DNA from 2 places in the Microbacterium hanjuni genome. Region 1 is predicted to be linked to the other one. Evidence: predicted binding sites of a transcription regulator. Region 1 holds the regulator's gene; the other holds the start of a gene.
The links. Region 1 encodes HspR, which represses chaperone genes until heat shock. Its sites were predicted from a motif close to AAGTTGAGTCNNNNNGACTCAACTT; they were not measured.
Positions count from the first base shown of each region.

Region 1 (7,849 bases):
GATGAGGTCGTCGCCGTCGGCGCCGCTCTGCAGGCCGGTGTGCTGAAGGGCGAGCGCAAGGACGTCCTGCTCATCGACGTCACCCCCCTGAGCCTCGGTATCGAGACCAAGGGCGGCATCATGACCAAGCTCATCGAGCGCAACACGGCCATCCCGACCAAGCGCAGCGAGACCTTCACGACCGCGGACGACAACCAGCCGTCCGTCGCGATCCAGGTCTTCCAGGGCGAGCGTGAGTTCACCCGCGACAACAAGCCGCTCGGCACCTTCGAGCTCACCGGCATCGCCCCGGCCCCCCGTGGCATCCCGCAGGTCGAGGTCACCTTCGACATCGACGCGAACGGCATCGTGCACGTCTCGGCGAAGGACAAGGGCACCGGCAAGGAGCAGTCGATGACGATCACCGGCGGCTCGTCGCTGCCGAAGGAAGACGTCGAGCGCATGGTGCGCGAGGCCGAGGAGCACGCGGCCGAGGACAAGAAGCGTCGCGAGTCGGCCGAGGTGCGCAACCAGGCCGAGACGCTCTCGTACTCGATCGAGAAGCTGCTCACCGACAACGCCGACAAGCTGCCCGACGACGTCAAGACCGAGGTCCAGGGCGATGTCGACGCGCTCAAGACCGCTCTCGCGGGCGAGGACGACGATGCGGTGAAGACCGCGTTCGACAAGCTGAACGCCAGCCAGGGCAAGATCGGCGAGGCCATCTACAGCGCCGGTCAGGCCGAGCAGGCTCCGGATGCCGGCACCGAGGCGCCTTCGGAGAACGCTGCACCCTCGTCTGACGAGGATGTCGTGGACGCCGAGGTCGTGGACGACGAGGACGAGAAGAAATAATCATGGCGAACAAGGACGACGAACAGCCCCAGGGTTCGGGCGCCGGTCCTGACGCGCCGACGGGGTCGGAGGAGCAGTCCTCCGGCCCCGCGCCGCAGGAGCCGGAACTCACCGTGGACGACATCCTCGGAGCGCCCCAGTCCGCCGACGCTCACGCCGGTGACGCCGCGGGTGCTGGTCAGAACGTGGACGACTCCCAGCTGCTGGGTGACCTCAAGCGACTGCAGGCCGAGTACGCCAACTACCGTCGGCGTACCGAGGAGCAGCGCGAGCGCGAGATCGAACGCGCCAAGGGCGAGGCCGTGAAGGGTCTCATCCCCGTGCTCGACGACCTCGACCGCGCCATCAAGCACGGCGATCTCGTCGCGGGCACGCCCTTCGCCGCGATCTCCGACAAGCTGCGCACCGTCGCGGAACGTCTCGGTGTGGTGTCGTACGGCACCGCGGGCGAGGCCTTCGACCCGCAGCAGCACGAGGCGATCTTCCAGGCGCCGACCCCCGGTGTCACGACGCCGACCGTGCTCGAGGTCGTCGAGGTGGGTTACCGCCTGGGTTCGGTCGAGCTGCGACCCGCGAAGGTCGTCGTCGCCGTACCGGTCGAGTAGGAGAGCCATGGCGAGTCAGGACTGGTTCGACAAAGACTTCTACAAGGTGCTCGGCGTCGATAAAGACGTCCCCGCGGCCGACCTGAAGAAGGTCTACCGCAAGCTGGCGCGCAAGTATCACCCGGATTCCAACCCGGGTGATGCGAAGGCGGAGGCCACCTTCAAGGAGATCAGCGAGGCGTATGCCGTGCTGAGCGACGCCGATCAGCGCGCGGAGTACGACCAGATCCGCGCGATGGGCTCGGGCGCCCGCTTCAGCGCCGGCGCGCCCGCCGGCGGCCAGGGCAGCGCCGGGTTCGAAGACGTGTTCAGCATGTTCGGACAGGGTCGCGGAGGCCCGCGCACACAGAGCGCGGGCAACTTCGACGACTTCTTCGCCAACTTCGAACCCTCCGGCTTCGGCTCCGGACGTTTCGGGCAGACGAGCGGGGGCTACCGCGGATTCGGCGGCCCGCAGCGCGGCTCCGACGTCACGGCGCGCACGACGATCGACTTCCTCACCGCCACGAAGGGCGAGACCATCTCGCTCGCGGGCGAGGATGGCAAGCCGTTCAAGGTGAGGATCCCCGCCGGTGTCTCCGACGGGCAGAAGATCCGGTTGCGCGGTCGAGGGAGTCCCTCTCCCGACGGCGGCGAACCCGGCGACATCGTGGTGCAGGTGGCCGTGCGGCCGCATCCGGTGTTCGTCCGCGACGGACTCAACCTTCGCGTGACGGTGCCGGTCACCTTCACCGAGGCGGCCCTCGGTGCGACCATCGAAGTGCCGACCTTGGGTGGTGACCCGGTCAAGCTGCGGGTCGCGCCCGGCACCCCCTCCGGACGCGTGCTGCGGGTCAAGGGCCGCGGCGTCGCAACCACCAAGGGCACCGGCGACCTCCTCGCGGAGGTGCAGGTGGCGGTGCCGTCGCATCTGGACGAAGCGGCGCGCGAAGCACTCGAGAAGTACCAGCAGGTCGAACCGAAGGAGAACCCCCGCGGTGACCTGATGGCGAAGGCCCGCGGCTAGCAGAGCGCACGACAACGGCAGGACTGTCGCACGAAGACGGAGGTGATCACGTGGCAGAGAAGGAACTCGACGAGGACGCACCGATCTTCGCGATCGCCATGGCCGCCGAACTGGCGAACATGCACCCCCAGACGCTGCGTCAATACGACCGGCTCGGCCTCGTCGTGCCCGCCCGCACCCAGGGCGGGTCGCGGCGATACTCCACCCGTCACGTCGAGCAGCTGCGGGAGGTGTCGCGCCTCTCGGGCGAAGGCATGAGCCTGCCCGCGATCGCGCGCCTCGTCGCGCTCGAGGAGCACGTGCACGCCCTCACCCGTCGGGTCACCGACCTGGAACGCCAGCTGACCGCCGAGCGCCAGACCCGCCCCGGCGCCCGGGTGTTCGCCGCCGGCGCGACCGGCGCTGTGATCACGCTGCGCCACGGCGCCCGCGTCCGCCGCGCGACGGACGTCGTGTTGTGGCGCGCCGAGCGCTCGCACGGCCAGGACGACGCCGAGCAGTGAGCGACGCCGACCGCGGAGACGTGGTGGTGCTCGGAAGCGCCAACATGGACCTCGTGGTGCGGCAACCACGTCGGGCTGAACCGGGCGAGACGATCTTCGGCACCGCCTTCACGACCGGCGCCGGCGGTAAAGGCCTGAACCAGGCCGTGGCCGCGGCGCGGGCAGGCGCGCGGGTCGTCTTCCTCGGAGCCGTCGGGGCGGATGCTTTCGGCGAACGCCTGCGGCAACGACTCGTCGCGGACGGGGTCGAGGTGTCGGGGTTGCGGGTCTCGACCGAGGCCACCGGCATCGCGCAGATCACGGTCACCGACGACGGCGAGAACACGATCGTGGTCGTGCCCGGCGCCAACGACGACGTGGAGTTCTCGCCCGACGATCAAGCCGCGGTGGCGGCAGCATCCCACCTCGTCGTTCAGGGGGAACGTCCGATCCCCCTGCTCGCGACCGCGATGCGCCATGCCCGCGAGGCGGGAGTGACGACGGTGCTGACCCCGGCGCCCGCGAGCCGCGACCTCGAGGCGCTGCTCGACCTCACCGACGTGCTGGTGCCCAACGAGAACGAAGCGCTCGAGCTCAGTGGCAGCCCCGACGCGGCCGAGGCGGCGGCCCGACTCAGTCGCCGTGCGGGCACCGTCATCGTGACGCGCGGTGCGCACGGCGCGCTCGTGGCGCGCGACGGCGCCGTCGTCTTCACCCTTGCCGCACCGGTGGTGACTCCGGTCGACACCACGGCCGCCGGCGACACCTTCGTCGGCGTACTCGTCGCCTGGCTCGCGGACGGCGCGTCGCTTGAGGACGCCCTCTCCGCTGCCGCCGCGGCCGCGGCGATCACCGTCACCCGAGCGGGGGCGGCGGAATCGATGCCCCACCGCGACGAGATCGATCGCGCGCTGAGCGCCCCGACCTCGCCGTCATAGAGTGCTCCCATGTCGAGCGAGCCGTCCCTGAGCGCCGCCGCATCGCGGACCGCTCGCCGAGAGCAGGGCGAGACGGCGGCCATGAAGCGGTGGGAGAAGGCCGGCTACTGGCCGCTGATCTTCGCCGCCCTGGCCTTCTTCTTCGCGATCACCTTCCAGGTGGTCGGCAATCTGACAGAGCCGTGGTCGAGTCTGACGTGGATCGTGGTCGCCGTCACCTGGCTGATCTTCCTCATCGACTACGTCGCGCGCCTGATCATGAGCCACCCGCGGGGCACGTGGTTCCGCCGCCATCTCTTCGACGCCGCCGTCGTGGTCGTCCCCACCCTGCAGGCCGTGCGCCTGCTGCGGGTCGTCACGCGGTTGGTGTCGCGGCGGGGGTCGGCGGGCGACTCGCTGCGCGCGAGCCTGCTGGTCTACGGCTTCGGCTCGGCGCTGCTGCTGATCTGGCAGGCGTCGCTCGCAGTGCTGAGTTTCGAGCGGAACGCCCCCGGGGCGAACATCACGACGTTCGAAGACACGGTGTGGTGGGCGTTCTGCACCGTCAGCACCGTCGGCTACGGCGACTTCTATCCCGTCACGACCGGCGGACGCACGGTGGCGATCTTCCTGATGATGGGAGGCGTCATCCTCGTCGGCCTCATCGTCGCGTCGTTCTCCTCGTGGGTCGCCGAGCGCGTCACGCGGGGCCACGAGGAGAAGCGCCCCGCGACCCGCGGCGACGTGATGGCGGTCATGCACGAGGTGCAGAAGAACGAGATGCCGCCGGCCCCCGCACCCGGAGGGCCCGGGACGCCCTGAGCGTCAGCCCGGTGAGATCCGCAGCACGGTCGGCGACTCCCCGAGGGGGAGATCATCGACCACGCGCAGGGTGCGGGCGATCTCGTCGACCGCCGGCAGGACGGTCGCGACGCGCGCACGGTCGCCGCACACCGCGGTGAGCGTGACCAGGTGCGAACCGGTGTCCCAGGTGTACGTCGCGAACGGGGGAGTGCGGGGATCGGGCGGCAGGTCGATCACCAGTTTCTCGCCGACACCCAGGTGGGGGTTCGAGAACGCCTCGGTGTCGTCATACTCCATCGGCATCGCGGCTCGCGCGGCGCGCAGCTGCGGGGTCGCCTCCTGCACCTGCGCCATCGCGACCAGCAGCTCTGGGTCGGATTTCCAGACCCAGACGAGCACCCGGCCCGCAGCGCGCCGCATCAGCAGCGGGGCGGCCTGGCTCGCCGCCCACGCGAGCACCCTGCTGCCCGGGCGGTCGCTCGCCCCGACAGCCCGGTTCGCCTGAGCGAGCAGCATCCGGATCGCCGCCTTGCGGTGCCGGCGACCGCGCAGCCCGAGCGACTCGGTCACGGCCACCCAGCGGGTGGGATCGGCGTCGGCCTGCAGGCGGGTCGGCATGCACCCAGCGTAGGCGTCCGCCGGCACCCTATGCCGTGTCGGAGGTTGGTGGCAGTCTGAGACGACGGCGCACGTCGCCGCGGTGTCGCCTCGATTCTCTCTTCCGGAGGCCCTCGTGTTGGGAAAGATCCTCTTCAGGTATCTGAAGACCTACCGCTGGCTGCTGGCCGGCGTGCTGGTGTTCCAGTTCATCTCCGCGATGGCTTCGCTGTTCCTCCCGCGGCTCAACGCCAACATCATCGACGAGGGCGTCGCGCAGGGCGACACCGCCTTCATCTGGTCGACCGGGACGCTCATGCTGGCCATCTCGCTCGGGCAGATCACCGCGTCGATCATCGCGACCTACTTCGCCGCCCGTGCGGCGATGGCGGCCGGGCGCGACATCCGACGCGACGTGTACGACAAGGTCAGCGCGTTCTCCGAGCGCGAGGTCTCGCAGTTCGGGCCCGGCTCGTTGATCACCCGCAACACCAACGACGTGCAGCAGGTGCAGATGCTGGCCATGATGGGCGCGACCATGCTCGTCACCGCCCCGCTCCTCGCGATCGGCGGTGTGATCATGGCCCTGCAGCAGGACGTCGGCCTGAGCTGGCTGATCGGCGTCGCGGTGCCGACGCTGCTGCTCGTGGCGGCGCTCATCATCAGCCGTATGGTGCCGCTGTTCCGCACCTTCCAGACCAAGCTCGACGCGGTCAACCGCATCATGCGCGAACAGCTGACCGGCGTCCGGGTCGTGCGCGCCTTCGTGCGCGAAGACATCGAAGAAGAGCGTTTCCGGGGCGCGAACACCGACATCATGGTGGTCGGGCGCAAGGTCGGTTCGCTGTTCGTGCTGCTGTTCCCCCTCGCGATGCTCGTGCTGAACGTCACCGTGGTCGGCGTGATCTGGTTCGGCGGCATCCAGGTCGACGCCGGCAACGTCGAGATCGGCACGCTGTTCGCCTTCATGCAGTACGTCGGTCAGATCCTGATGGGCGTGCTGATGGCCAGCTTCATGACGATCATGATTCCGCGAGCCGCCGTGTCGGCCGAGCGCATCGGGGAGGTCCTGGCCAGCCAGTCGACTCTCACCCGCGCCACGAACCCGGTGACGACGTTCCCGACCCCCGGGTCCGTCGCGTTCGAGGACGTCGCGTTCTTCTACCCGGGTGCGGAGTCGCCGGTTCTTCAGGGCATCACCTTCGCCGCCGACCGTGGCGAGACCGTCGCCGTCGTCGGCTCGACCGGTGCGGGCAAGACCACGCTCGTCTCGCTGATCCCGCGCCTGTTCGATGTCACCGCGGGCGCCGTACGGGTCGGCGGCGTCGACGTCCGCGAGGCCGATCTCGACGAGCTGTGGAAGGGCATCGGGCTCGTCCCGCAACGCCCGTTCCTGTTCACCGGCACCGTGGCGTCGAACCTGCGTTTCGGGCGAGAGGATGCGACGGACGCAGAGCTGTGGAGGGCGCTCGAGATCGCGCAGGGCCGGGACTTCGTCGAAGAGATGGAGGGCCGGTTGGAGGCACGTATCGCGCAGGGTGGCACCAACGTCTCCGGCGGACAGCGCCAGCGCCTCGCGATCGCCCGGGCCATCGTGCACCAACCCGACATCCTCATCTTCGACGACTCGTTCTCGGCCCTCGACCTGACCACCGACGCGCGGTTGCGCCAGGCGCTCTGGCGAGATCTGCCCGACGTCACCAAGATCGTGGTCGCCCAACGCGTCTCCACGATCATCGGCGCCGATCGCATCATCGTGCTCGAGGACGGCCGGATGGTCGGGCTCGGCACCCACGAGGAGCTGCTCGCCACCAGCGAGACCTATCGAGAGATCGTCGAGTCGCAGTTGGGGGTGGAGGCATGAGCGCCCCCGACGCCCTCACCGAGGACGAACGCCTCGAACTCGAGCTGGCCGAACAGGCCCGGCTGAACTCCGGCGACTGGGACAGCGTCGCCCCCGGCAAGGCGAGCAACTTCGGCAAGAGCTTCGCCCGGCTCATCGGCCTGCTGCGCCCCCACGCGGTCGCCTTCGCGATCGTCTCGGCACTGGGCGCCTTCGGTGTCGTGCTGGCCGTGATCGCGCCGCGGGTGCTCGGGGAGGCGACCAACCTCATCTTCGAGGGCGTCATTTCCCGCTCCCTGGGCGACCAGTTCCCCGTCGGCACCTCCCAGGATCAGGTCGTCGAGTCGCTGCGCAACGCCGACCAGGGTGACCTGGCCAATATCGTCTCGGCGATGCAGAACTTTCAGGTCGGCGCGGGCGTCGACTTCGAACGCCTCCGCATGGTGATCATCGCGGTGCTCGCGATCTACGTGATCTCCTCCTTCTTGAGCTGGATCCAGGGCTTCGTGATCAACGTGATCATGGTGCGCACGATGTGGCGACTGCGTGAATCGGTGGAGGCGAAGATCAACCGCCTCCCGCTGTCGTACTTCGACAAGGTGCAGCGCGGGGAGCTCATCTCCCGGGTGACGAACGACATCGACAACATCACCCAGACGATGCAGCAGTCGCTCTCGACAGTCGTCACCTCGGTGTTGACCGTCGTCGGCGTGCTCATCATGATGTTCACGATCTCGTGGCAGCTGGCGATCGTCGCCCTC
Region 1 is NZ_JBIGIK010000002.1:608,595-616,443, forward strand. Features, by position in the region: gene dnaK (molecular chaperone DnaK) at 1-834, shown strand, start outside; gene ACFXP5_RS10685 (nucleotide exchange factor GrpE) at 837-1,439, shown strand; gene ACFXP5_RS10690 (DnaJ C-terminal domain-containing protein) at 1,447-2,445, shown strand; gene ACFXP5_RS10695 (heat shock protein transcriptional repressor HspR) at 2,496-2,948, shown strand; gene ACFXP5_RS10700 (ribokinase) at 2,945-3,865, shown strand; gene ACFXP5_RS10705 (potassium channel family protein) at 3,875-4,666, shown strand; gene ACFXP5_RS10710 (hypothetical protein) at 4,670-5,266, opposite strand; gene ACFXP5_RS10715 (ABC transporter ATP-binding protein) at 5,382-7,109, shown strand; gene ACFXP5_RS10720 (ABC transporter ATP-binding protein) at 7,106-7,849, shown strand, end outside.

Region 2 (7,849 bases), 270 kb from region 1:
CGGTCGGTGGGCGAGCCGGGGTTCAGCAGCCGCAGGCCGCCGGGAGCCACGGAATCCCACGGGATATGACTGTGCCCGAACACGAGCAGGTCGGTGTCGGGGAAGGCCGCCGCCATCCGCCGGTCGCGCGTGGGGGCCTGCCCCGTCTCGTGGATGACGGCGACGCGCACGCCGTCGATCTCGCGGCGGGCGATCTCGGGCAGGCGGTCACGCAGGTCCGCGCCGTCGTTGTTGCCCCACACCCCGAGCACCTCGCCGTGCTGGGAGAGGTGCTCGAGGACGGATGCTGTGACCCAGTCGCCCGCGTGCACGATGAGGTCGGCGTGGTCGGCGGCGCGGAGCACCGGGGTGGGGATCACGCGCGCACGACCGGGGATGTGCGTGTCGGAGATGAGGAGCAGCCGGGTCGCCATGAGCCGACGTTACGTGGGCTCGTCGGCGGCGAGCACGGCGAGTTCGGCCATCACCCGCGGGTGGGAGAGGATGCGGAAGTGCCCGCCCGTCTCGAGGCGCACGTTCTTCGCTCCGGCCAGCTCGCTCCCCTCGGGGATGTGCGGATCGAAGCGGCCGTAGATGGAAACGATGCGCGCGTTGACCGCGGTCTCCCGCCCGAGGGCGACGATGGTGGCATCGCGCGGCGAGAAGCTGCGCAGGGTCGGGGCGAGGAGCATGAGGCGGGCGTAGACCGAACCGCCGAACGGAGTCGCGACCGCCAGCATCCCGCGCACCCGGCGCCCTGCCTCGCCGAACGCCATCACCTGCTTGCCGACGAGGCCGCCCTTGCTGTGGGCGAAGAGCACCACGTCCGAGAGGTCGTGCTTGTCGAGATACTCCGACACCCGGGCGGCCATCTCGACGACCGGGCGGTCGTTGCGGTGCAGCAGGTCGATGACGTGCACGGGATGGCCACGCTCGTGCATCGCCTCGATCGCGGGTTGGAGGAACTTCCACGTCTCGTACACCCCGGGCAGCACCACGATCGCGGCGCGGTCACCGGTGAGGAAGACGGCGGGATCGGTGCGGTTGAAGAACGCGCGCACCTGCCATGTCGCGGCATAGAGGTAGTCGCGCGCCCACCACACCGGCACCTGCAGCGGATTCACGGCGTCGGCGCCTCGACCCGGCCCGAGACGAAGGCCGCGATCGCGGAGGCCACTGCCCGCGGGGCCGACCACTGCACGACGTGGAACCCCCGGGGGGCGGTGACGAAGGCAGCGTCGAGCGCCCGGTCACGCAGGCGCCGGCACCATTCGACCCCGGCGATCGGGTCGCTGCCGCCGCGCAGGACGAGCAGCGGCGCGCGCAACTGCGCGACGCGATCCTCGATGGGGTAGGAGACCATGTGGCGCACCTGCGTGAGGTACCAACGCACCCCGCAGCGCAGATAGTCGCCGAACACGATCGCGTTCGCGCGCGGCGGCTCGCCGAGCGAATCGATCGCGAGAGCGCGCGCCTGCGCCATCACCGTGCGGTGACGATCGTCCGAGACCGGACCCATCGCGACGACACCGAGCACGAGGTCGGGGCGGAGGACGGCGAGCTCGACCACCCATTGCGCACCCATCGAGTGCCCGACGAGCACGACGGGCTCGCCGATGACGCGGTCGATGACCTCCGCGAGGGCCGTCGCCATCTCGGTGACGTCGAGGTCTCGACCGGGCTTCGGCAGGCCCCCGAACCCCGGGAGGTCGATGGAGTGCACGGGGGCGTCGGCGGCGAGCTCGTCGTGCAGGCGCGTGAAGTAGCGGTGGGACATGCCGATGCCGTGGATCAGCACGTAGGGCGAGCCGGCGGCGGCGCCGGCCGTGTCGGTCGACAGGACGCGGAACACGCGGTCATCGAGGTCGATGCGGTGTTCGACGACGTTCTCGTACTTCTCGCGGCGGGCCATCAGGCCACCGTACCCGCGCGATATCGGCGCACCGTCAGTCCTGCGCCAGGTGGTAGGAGGGTTGACGCAGTGCCCGCACCCACGCGTACGTGCCCGCCCCGGGCAGCGCGCGTCGCACCGCGTCGAAGCGCAGATCGTCGATCGGTTGCGGGTCGACGAGCGCGAGGGACAGGTCGGCGAACGGATGCCACAGCCCTCTCCCGTGCGCGAAGGAGAGGCGGAGGCGCCACGGCGCCCTGCGGAGCGCTTCGTCGAGCGCGCTCCCTCCCGAGGGCAGCGGCTCGGACACGGTTCGCGCGCACAGCAGCAGCGGACCGAGATCGGAGCGATAGGGGAGCAACGTGCCCAGGCGAGCGCTCGAGGGCGAACGATGGGCGAGCAATGCGAACCGCGTCGCGGGGCCGAAACCCGTCGAGGCGAGTTCGATATCGGCGGGGCGGCCGTCGGCCTCCAGGCGCAAAGCGAGCCCGATGACATCCGGCAGCGGGGCGGGCAGCCCGATCGATCTCGACAGCCGAGCGGTGAGCTCAACGGGCCCGGGGGCGGGCTCGTCGATCCATTGGATGCCCGAGCGCACCGGGGTGCCGAGCCACACGAGCTCGCCCCGCAGCATCCGCCCCCGCGCATGGATCGGACGGGGTCGCCGCACCAGAAGGAGCGCGGCGAAGAGCGCGCGCAGCGCGCGTCCGGCGACACCTGCCAACCGATTCGCCTGCGCCATGCTGCGTCCTCCCGGGTCATCGTGTGCGCACGAGCTCGTTACCCGCGTGCGCATTGACCCGGCGCCCGCGACCGGCTACGCAGGGCGCACGCTCCCGTCAGGTTCGCGGCGTGTCGGCGCCGGGGGTCACTCCCTTCTGCGCCCCCTCGACGAGCGACAGGGGATCGGCGATGTCCTCGAGCGACTTCCCGGCAGCGCTCACGCCGAAGACTCCGGCGATGACACCTCCGAAGATCATGATGACCGACCCGAGCACATACCCCCAGAAGAGCGGCTCGCGGTCGGTGCCGTCTCCGATCAGCGCGCCGTAGAGGGCGGGCGCGATCGCGCCGACCAGTTGCCCGATCGAGAAGACGTACGAGATGACCTGGCTGCGCAGTTCGAGCGGGAAGATCTCGCTGACCGTCAGGTACGCCGCGGACGCACCCGCCGAGGCGAAGAAGAATGACCCGCACCAGAACGCCGTGTGCGTGGCGGCGTTCAGGACGCCGGCGTTGAAGAGGAATGCGCTGACCAGCAGGATGAGGCCCGCCGCGACGTAGGTGAGGAACAGCATCCGTCGACGGCCCCAGGTATCGAAGAAGTGACTGAGCGTGAGTGCACCGATCAGATTGCCGAGCGCGAAGATGATGAGGTAGGCGGATGCCGCCTGGGGCGGCGTGTCGTAGAAGTTCTCGAGCACCAACGCATAGGTGAAGAAGATCGCGTTGTAGAGGAACGACTGCGTGACCATCATCGTGACGCCGACGAGGGTGCGTCGTGGATATTTCTGGAAGAGCACCTTCGCGATCGTGAGGAACGGAACCTGCCCGTACTCCTTGACCGTGATCGCCTTGGATTCGTCGACCGGGGGGATCTCCTTGCCTTCCTTGCGGATGCGTTCCTCGATCTGACTGACGTTCTCCTCGGCCTCGTCTTCGCGGCCATGGGTCATCTGCCAGCGCGGACTCTCGGGAATGTGCCGGCGGAGGTAGATGAGCATGAGGCCCAGGATCGGTCCGATGAAGAAGCTGAGCCGCCACCCGATGTCCTGCGGGAAGATCGCGGTGTCGAGGAAGAACACACTCGCCACCGCGCCGAGCGCGGCACCTCCCCAGTACGTGCCATTGATCGCGATGTCGACGCGTCCACGGTATTTGGCGGGGATGATCTCGTCGATCGCCGAGTTGATCGCGGCGTACTCGCCGCCGATCCCGGCACCCGCGACGAAGCGCCACACGTAGAAGAACCAGGGCGCGAAGGACAGGCCCGCTACGGCGCTGCCGACCAGGTACACCACGAGCGAGACCAGGAAGAGCTTCTTCCTGCCGAGCCGGTCGGTGAGCCGGCCGAATACGAGCGCTCCGGCGACCTGCCCCAGGAGATAGAAGGTGCCCGCGAGGCCGACCTCTGCCGGTCCCATGCCGAGCGTCTGCGCGTAGCCGTTGGCCGCGACGATCTGCACCTCCAGGCCGTCGAGCACCCACGAGAACCCCAGCCCCACGATGATGAGCCAGTGGAAGCGCGCCCACGGCAATCGGTCCATGCGAGCAGGAACCAGGGACTTCACTTTCTTCACTTGAGCCGCGGACGATGACATGCGGGGCCTCTCTGCTCGCCGGACGCGACGCCGCATCCTGCCGAATTTCTTACCGCTTCCCGTTGTCCGACGCTGCTTGTTGACCCGGTCCACGAGAGGGAGTAAAACCATCGACGCGCACCCCTGCACTGGGTTGCACGGCCCGAAAGCAGATTGCTATTCTTTCCTTAGTTGAGCCACGGGGGCTCAATACCTGGATGGAAGGAGATCTTCTCATGGCAATGACTTTTGACCCTTTCAGCGAGCTCGACCGACTCGCCTCCGGCCTGCTGCAGTCGCGGCCCGGTCCGAAGCTGATGCCGGTCGATCTGTACCGTGACGCCGACCGGTACGTCCTCAACGCCGACCTGCCGGGCATCGACCCGGGTTCGGTCGACATCGATGTGGACGGTCAGCTGCTCACCATCCGCGCACAGCGCACGGCGGGCTCGACGCCCGGCGTGAAGTGGCTGGCGCAGGAACGACCGGGCGGCAGCTACCTCAGGCAGTTCAGCATCGGCGAGGGCGTCGACACGGCCGGCATCTCGGCGACCTACGACAACGGTGTGCTCAGCGTGGTCATCCCCCTCAGCGAGCGGGCGAAGCCGCGCAAGATCGAGGTGCAGGCCGCAGCCTCGGCGAGCGCTCAGCGCACCCTGGCGAGCTGAGTCCCCACTTCCCAACAAGAGAGGGGTGCACCCGCAGGGGTGCACCCCTCTCTTACGTTCAGCTCGACGGCTTTTCGCGAGACCGGCCCCAGCGCGCAAGCAGATAGAGCACGGCGCCGACCGCGAGGAGAGCGGCTCCGAACAGCCAGACGATGGGACGCTGCTGAGTCATCAGCAGGACGCACGAGCCGATCCCGAGTACCGGGACGAAGGTCCAGACCCGGAAGTGGGAATGATCGACGCGGTCCCGGCGCAGGACCAGCACCGAGACGTTCGCGCTGAGGAAGACGAAAAGCAGCAGCAGCACCACGGTCTCGGCCAGGACGGCGAGGTCGCCGACCAGGGTCAGCAACATGGCCACCAGGGTGGTCGCCAGGATCGCGACCCACGGCGTGCGCCGCTTCGTCAGCACCCGCGACAAGGCTCGGGGCAGCAGTCCTTGCTCGGCCATGCCGTACGTGAGGCGACTGGCCATGATCATCGTCAGCAATGCGCCGTTGGCGACGGCGATGAGCGCGATGAGACTGAACAGCCATGGGGGGATTCCCGCGCCGCTCGCTTCCACCACCTGCAGAAGTGGTCCCGTGGATGCTTCGAGCTCCGCGGCGGGGAGGGCTATCGCGCTCGCGAGGCCGACCAGCACGTACACGACACCCGCGGTGGCGAGCGCGGCGAACAACGCCCGCGGGAAGTTCTTCGTCGGATCCTTCACCTCCTCGATGATGTTGGCCGAGGTCTCGAATCCGACGAAGGAGTAGTAGGCGATGATCGCGCCGGCCAAGATCGCGCTGGCCGCCCCCGTCCCCTCGGGCAGCTCCGTCACCCGCGAGACGTCGCCGCCGCCGCCCGCGAGCAGCATCCCCACGACGACCACGACGATCACGAGCCCGCTCACCTCGATGGCGGTCATGGCGAAGTTCGCGCGCATCGACTCGCTGATCCCCCGCGCGTTGAGGGCGGCGATGAGCGCGAGGAACACGATCGCGACGGGCACCACGGGCAGATCGATGAACGTGCTCAGGTATTCGCCGGCGAAGGCGAGCGACAGCCCCGCCGCGCTCGTCACGCCGGCGGCGAGCATGCAGAACCCGACGAGGAACGACACCAGCCGGTTGCGGAATGCCCGCTCGGCGAAGACCGCCGCGCCCCCCGCCCGCGGGTACTTCGTGACGAGTTCGGCGTAGGAGCCCGCGGTGAGCAGAGCCAGGAGCAACGCCGCGAGGAGTGGCGCCCACAGCACCCCGCCGACACGACCGGCGAGCACCCCCATGAGCGCATAGACGCCGGCTCCGAGGACGTCGCCCAGGATGAAGGCGAACAGGAGCGGCCCGGTGATGGCCTTCTTCAGCCGGGTGGGCACTTCGGTCTCGGTGGTCATGACGTCAGGGTCGTCTCGAGCGGGGCGCCCCGCACGCGGGTTGACACCCCCGTGCAGATGCGATGTACGAACGTCCGTGGCCGTTGTCAACGCCCGGGGGTCAACTCGGTCGGATCCGTAGCTTTGCGCCATGGCCCTGACCCGACTCTGGCTCATCCGACACGGCGAGAGCCTCGGCAACGTGGCCGCCACGCGCGCCGAAGAAGCGGGCGCCGAAGCGATCGACCTCGACCTGCGCGACGCCGATGTGCCCCTCTCCCCCACCGGGGAGGAGCAGGCACGGGCGCTCGGTGGGTGGATGCGAGAACACCGTGGCGAGATCGGAGAGTTCTGGGTGTCGCCCTACCTGCGCGCCCGGCAGACCCTCGCGCTCTCCTTGGAGGACGGGCCGCCGCGCTCCTCGACCCTCGTCGACGAGCGCCTCCGGGACCGGGAGCTCGGCATCCTCGACCTGCTCACCTGGCAGGGCGTCCAGCAGCGTCATCCGGAAGAGGCCGCGCGGCGACGCCGTCTCGGCAAGTACTACCACCGGCCGCCCGGCGGGGAGAGCTGGGCCGACGTCGCCCTCCGGTTGCGGTCCTTCCTCCACGACGCGCTCGACCGACCGGCCGACACCGCCGTGGTCGTCGCTCATGACGCCGTCGTGATGCTGCTCGTCGCGGTCCTGTTGCCGTTGACGGAGGCCGAGCTGCTCGATTTCGCGTCCACGCGCACGGTCCGCAACGCCTCGGTGACGGAACTCGTCCGCACCGACTCAGGTTGGCGCGTGGAGCAGTTCTCCGCCGTCGACCACCTCGAACGGGAAGGTGCCGACGTGACCGTGCACTCCGGTGATGATGATGACCAGCCCCGCTGAGCCGCTGACCCGGGCGCTCCTGCGCGAGTGGGGATTGCCCGATCCGGGCGACTCGAAGAAGTCGCGCGGAGAGGTGATCGTCGTCGGCGGCTCACGCCGATCGCCCGGCGCGGTGCTCCTCTCCGGAGAGGCGGCGCTGCGCGTCGGAGCCGGTCGCGTCGGACTGGCCGTACCCGAGGAGATCGAGCCGGGACTCGGCCTCGCCTTCCCCGAGGCCGGTGTCTACGTGCTGCCCGGTTCGGGCGACCTGGACGACGCCCTGCTGTCCGCCCTCGGCTCGGCGGACGCGGTGTTGTTCGGAACCGGGTTCGCCGATCCGGACACGACCCGATCGGCCCTCGTGCGACTGGCCGATGCCGACGTCGGCTGCCTCGTGTTGGATGCGTTCGCGCTGGGGGTCCTGGCGGACATCGAGCGCAGCATCCTGCCCCCCGACCTCATCATCAACGCGAACACCGACGAGGCCGCGCTGCTGCTGCAGCGGGATCTGACGGACGATCGGGTCGCGGACGTGCGCGAGATCGCCGAGCGCTTCGAAGCGGTCGTGCACTGCTACGGGGTGGTGGCGGCACCCGACGGCCGTGCGTGGCAAGCCGAATCAGGCGGGCCCGGCTTGGGGACTGCGGGCAGCGGCGACATTCTCGCCGGCGCGATCACGGGCTTCGCCGCTCTCGGGGTCGGTTCCGAACGCGCCGCAGCGTGGGGCGGGTTCGTGCACGCGCGGGCCGGCGACCGCCGCCAGGAAGCCATGGGCACGGGGTTCCTCGCGGGCGACCT
Region 2 is NZ_JBIGIK010000002.1:881,967-889,815, reverse strand. Features, by position in the region: gene ACFXP5_RS12010 (metallophosphoesterase family protein) at 1-413, opposite strand, end outside; gene ACFXP5_RS12005 (esterase/lipase family protein) at 423-1,103, opposite strand; gene ACFXP5_RS12000 (alpha/beta fold hydrolase) at 1,100-1,891, opposite strand; gene ACFXP5_RS11995 (hypothetical protein) at 1,926-2,612, opposite strand; gene ACFXP5_RS11990 (MFS transporter) at 2,710-4,137, opposite strand; gene ACFXP5_RS11985 (Hsp20/alpha crystallin family protein) at 4,407-4,838, shown strand; gene ACFXP5_RS11980 (APC family permease) at 4,897-6,216, opposite strand; gene ACFXP5_RS11975 (histidine phosphatase family protein) at 6,347-7,072, shown strand; gene ACFXP5_RS11970 (ADP-dependent NAD(P)H-hydrate dehydratase) at 7,050-7,849, shown strand, end outside.
Region 2: ACFXP5_RS11985 (Hsp20/alpha crystallin family protein) is a predicted target of HspR. The motif match lies at 4,360-4,384, and genes of this name have one in related genera.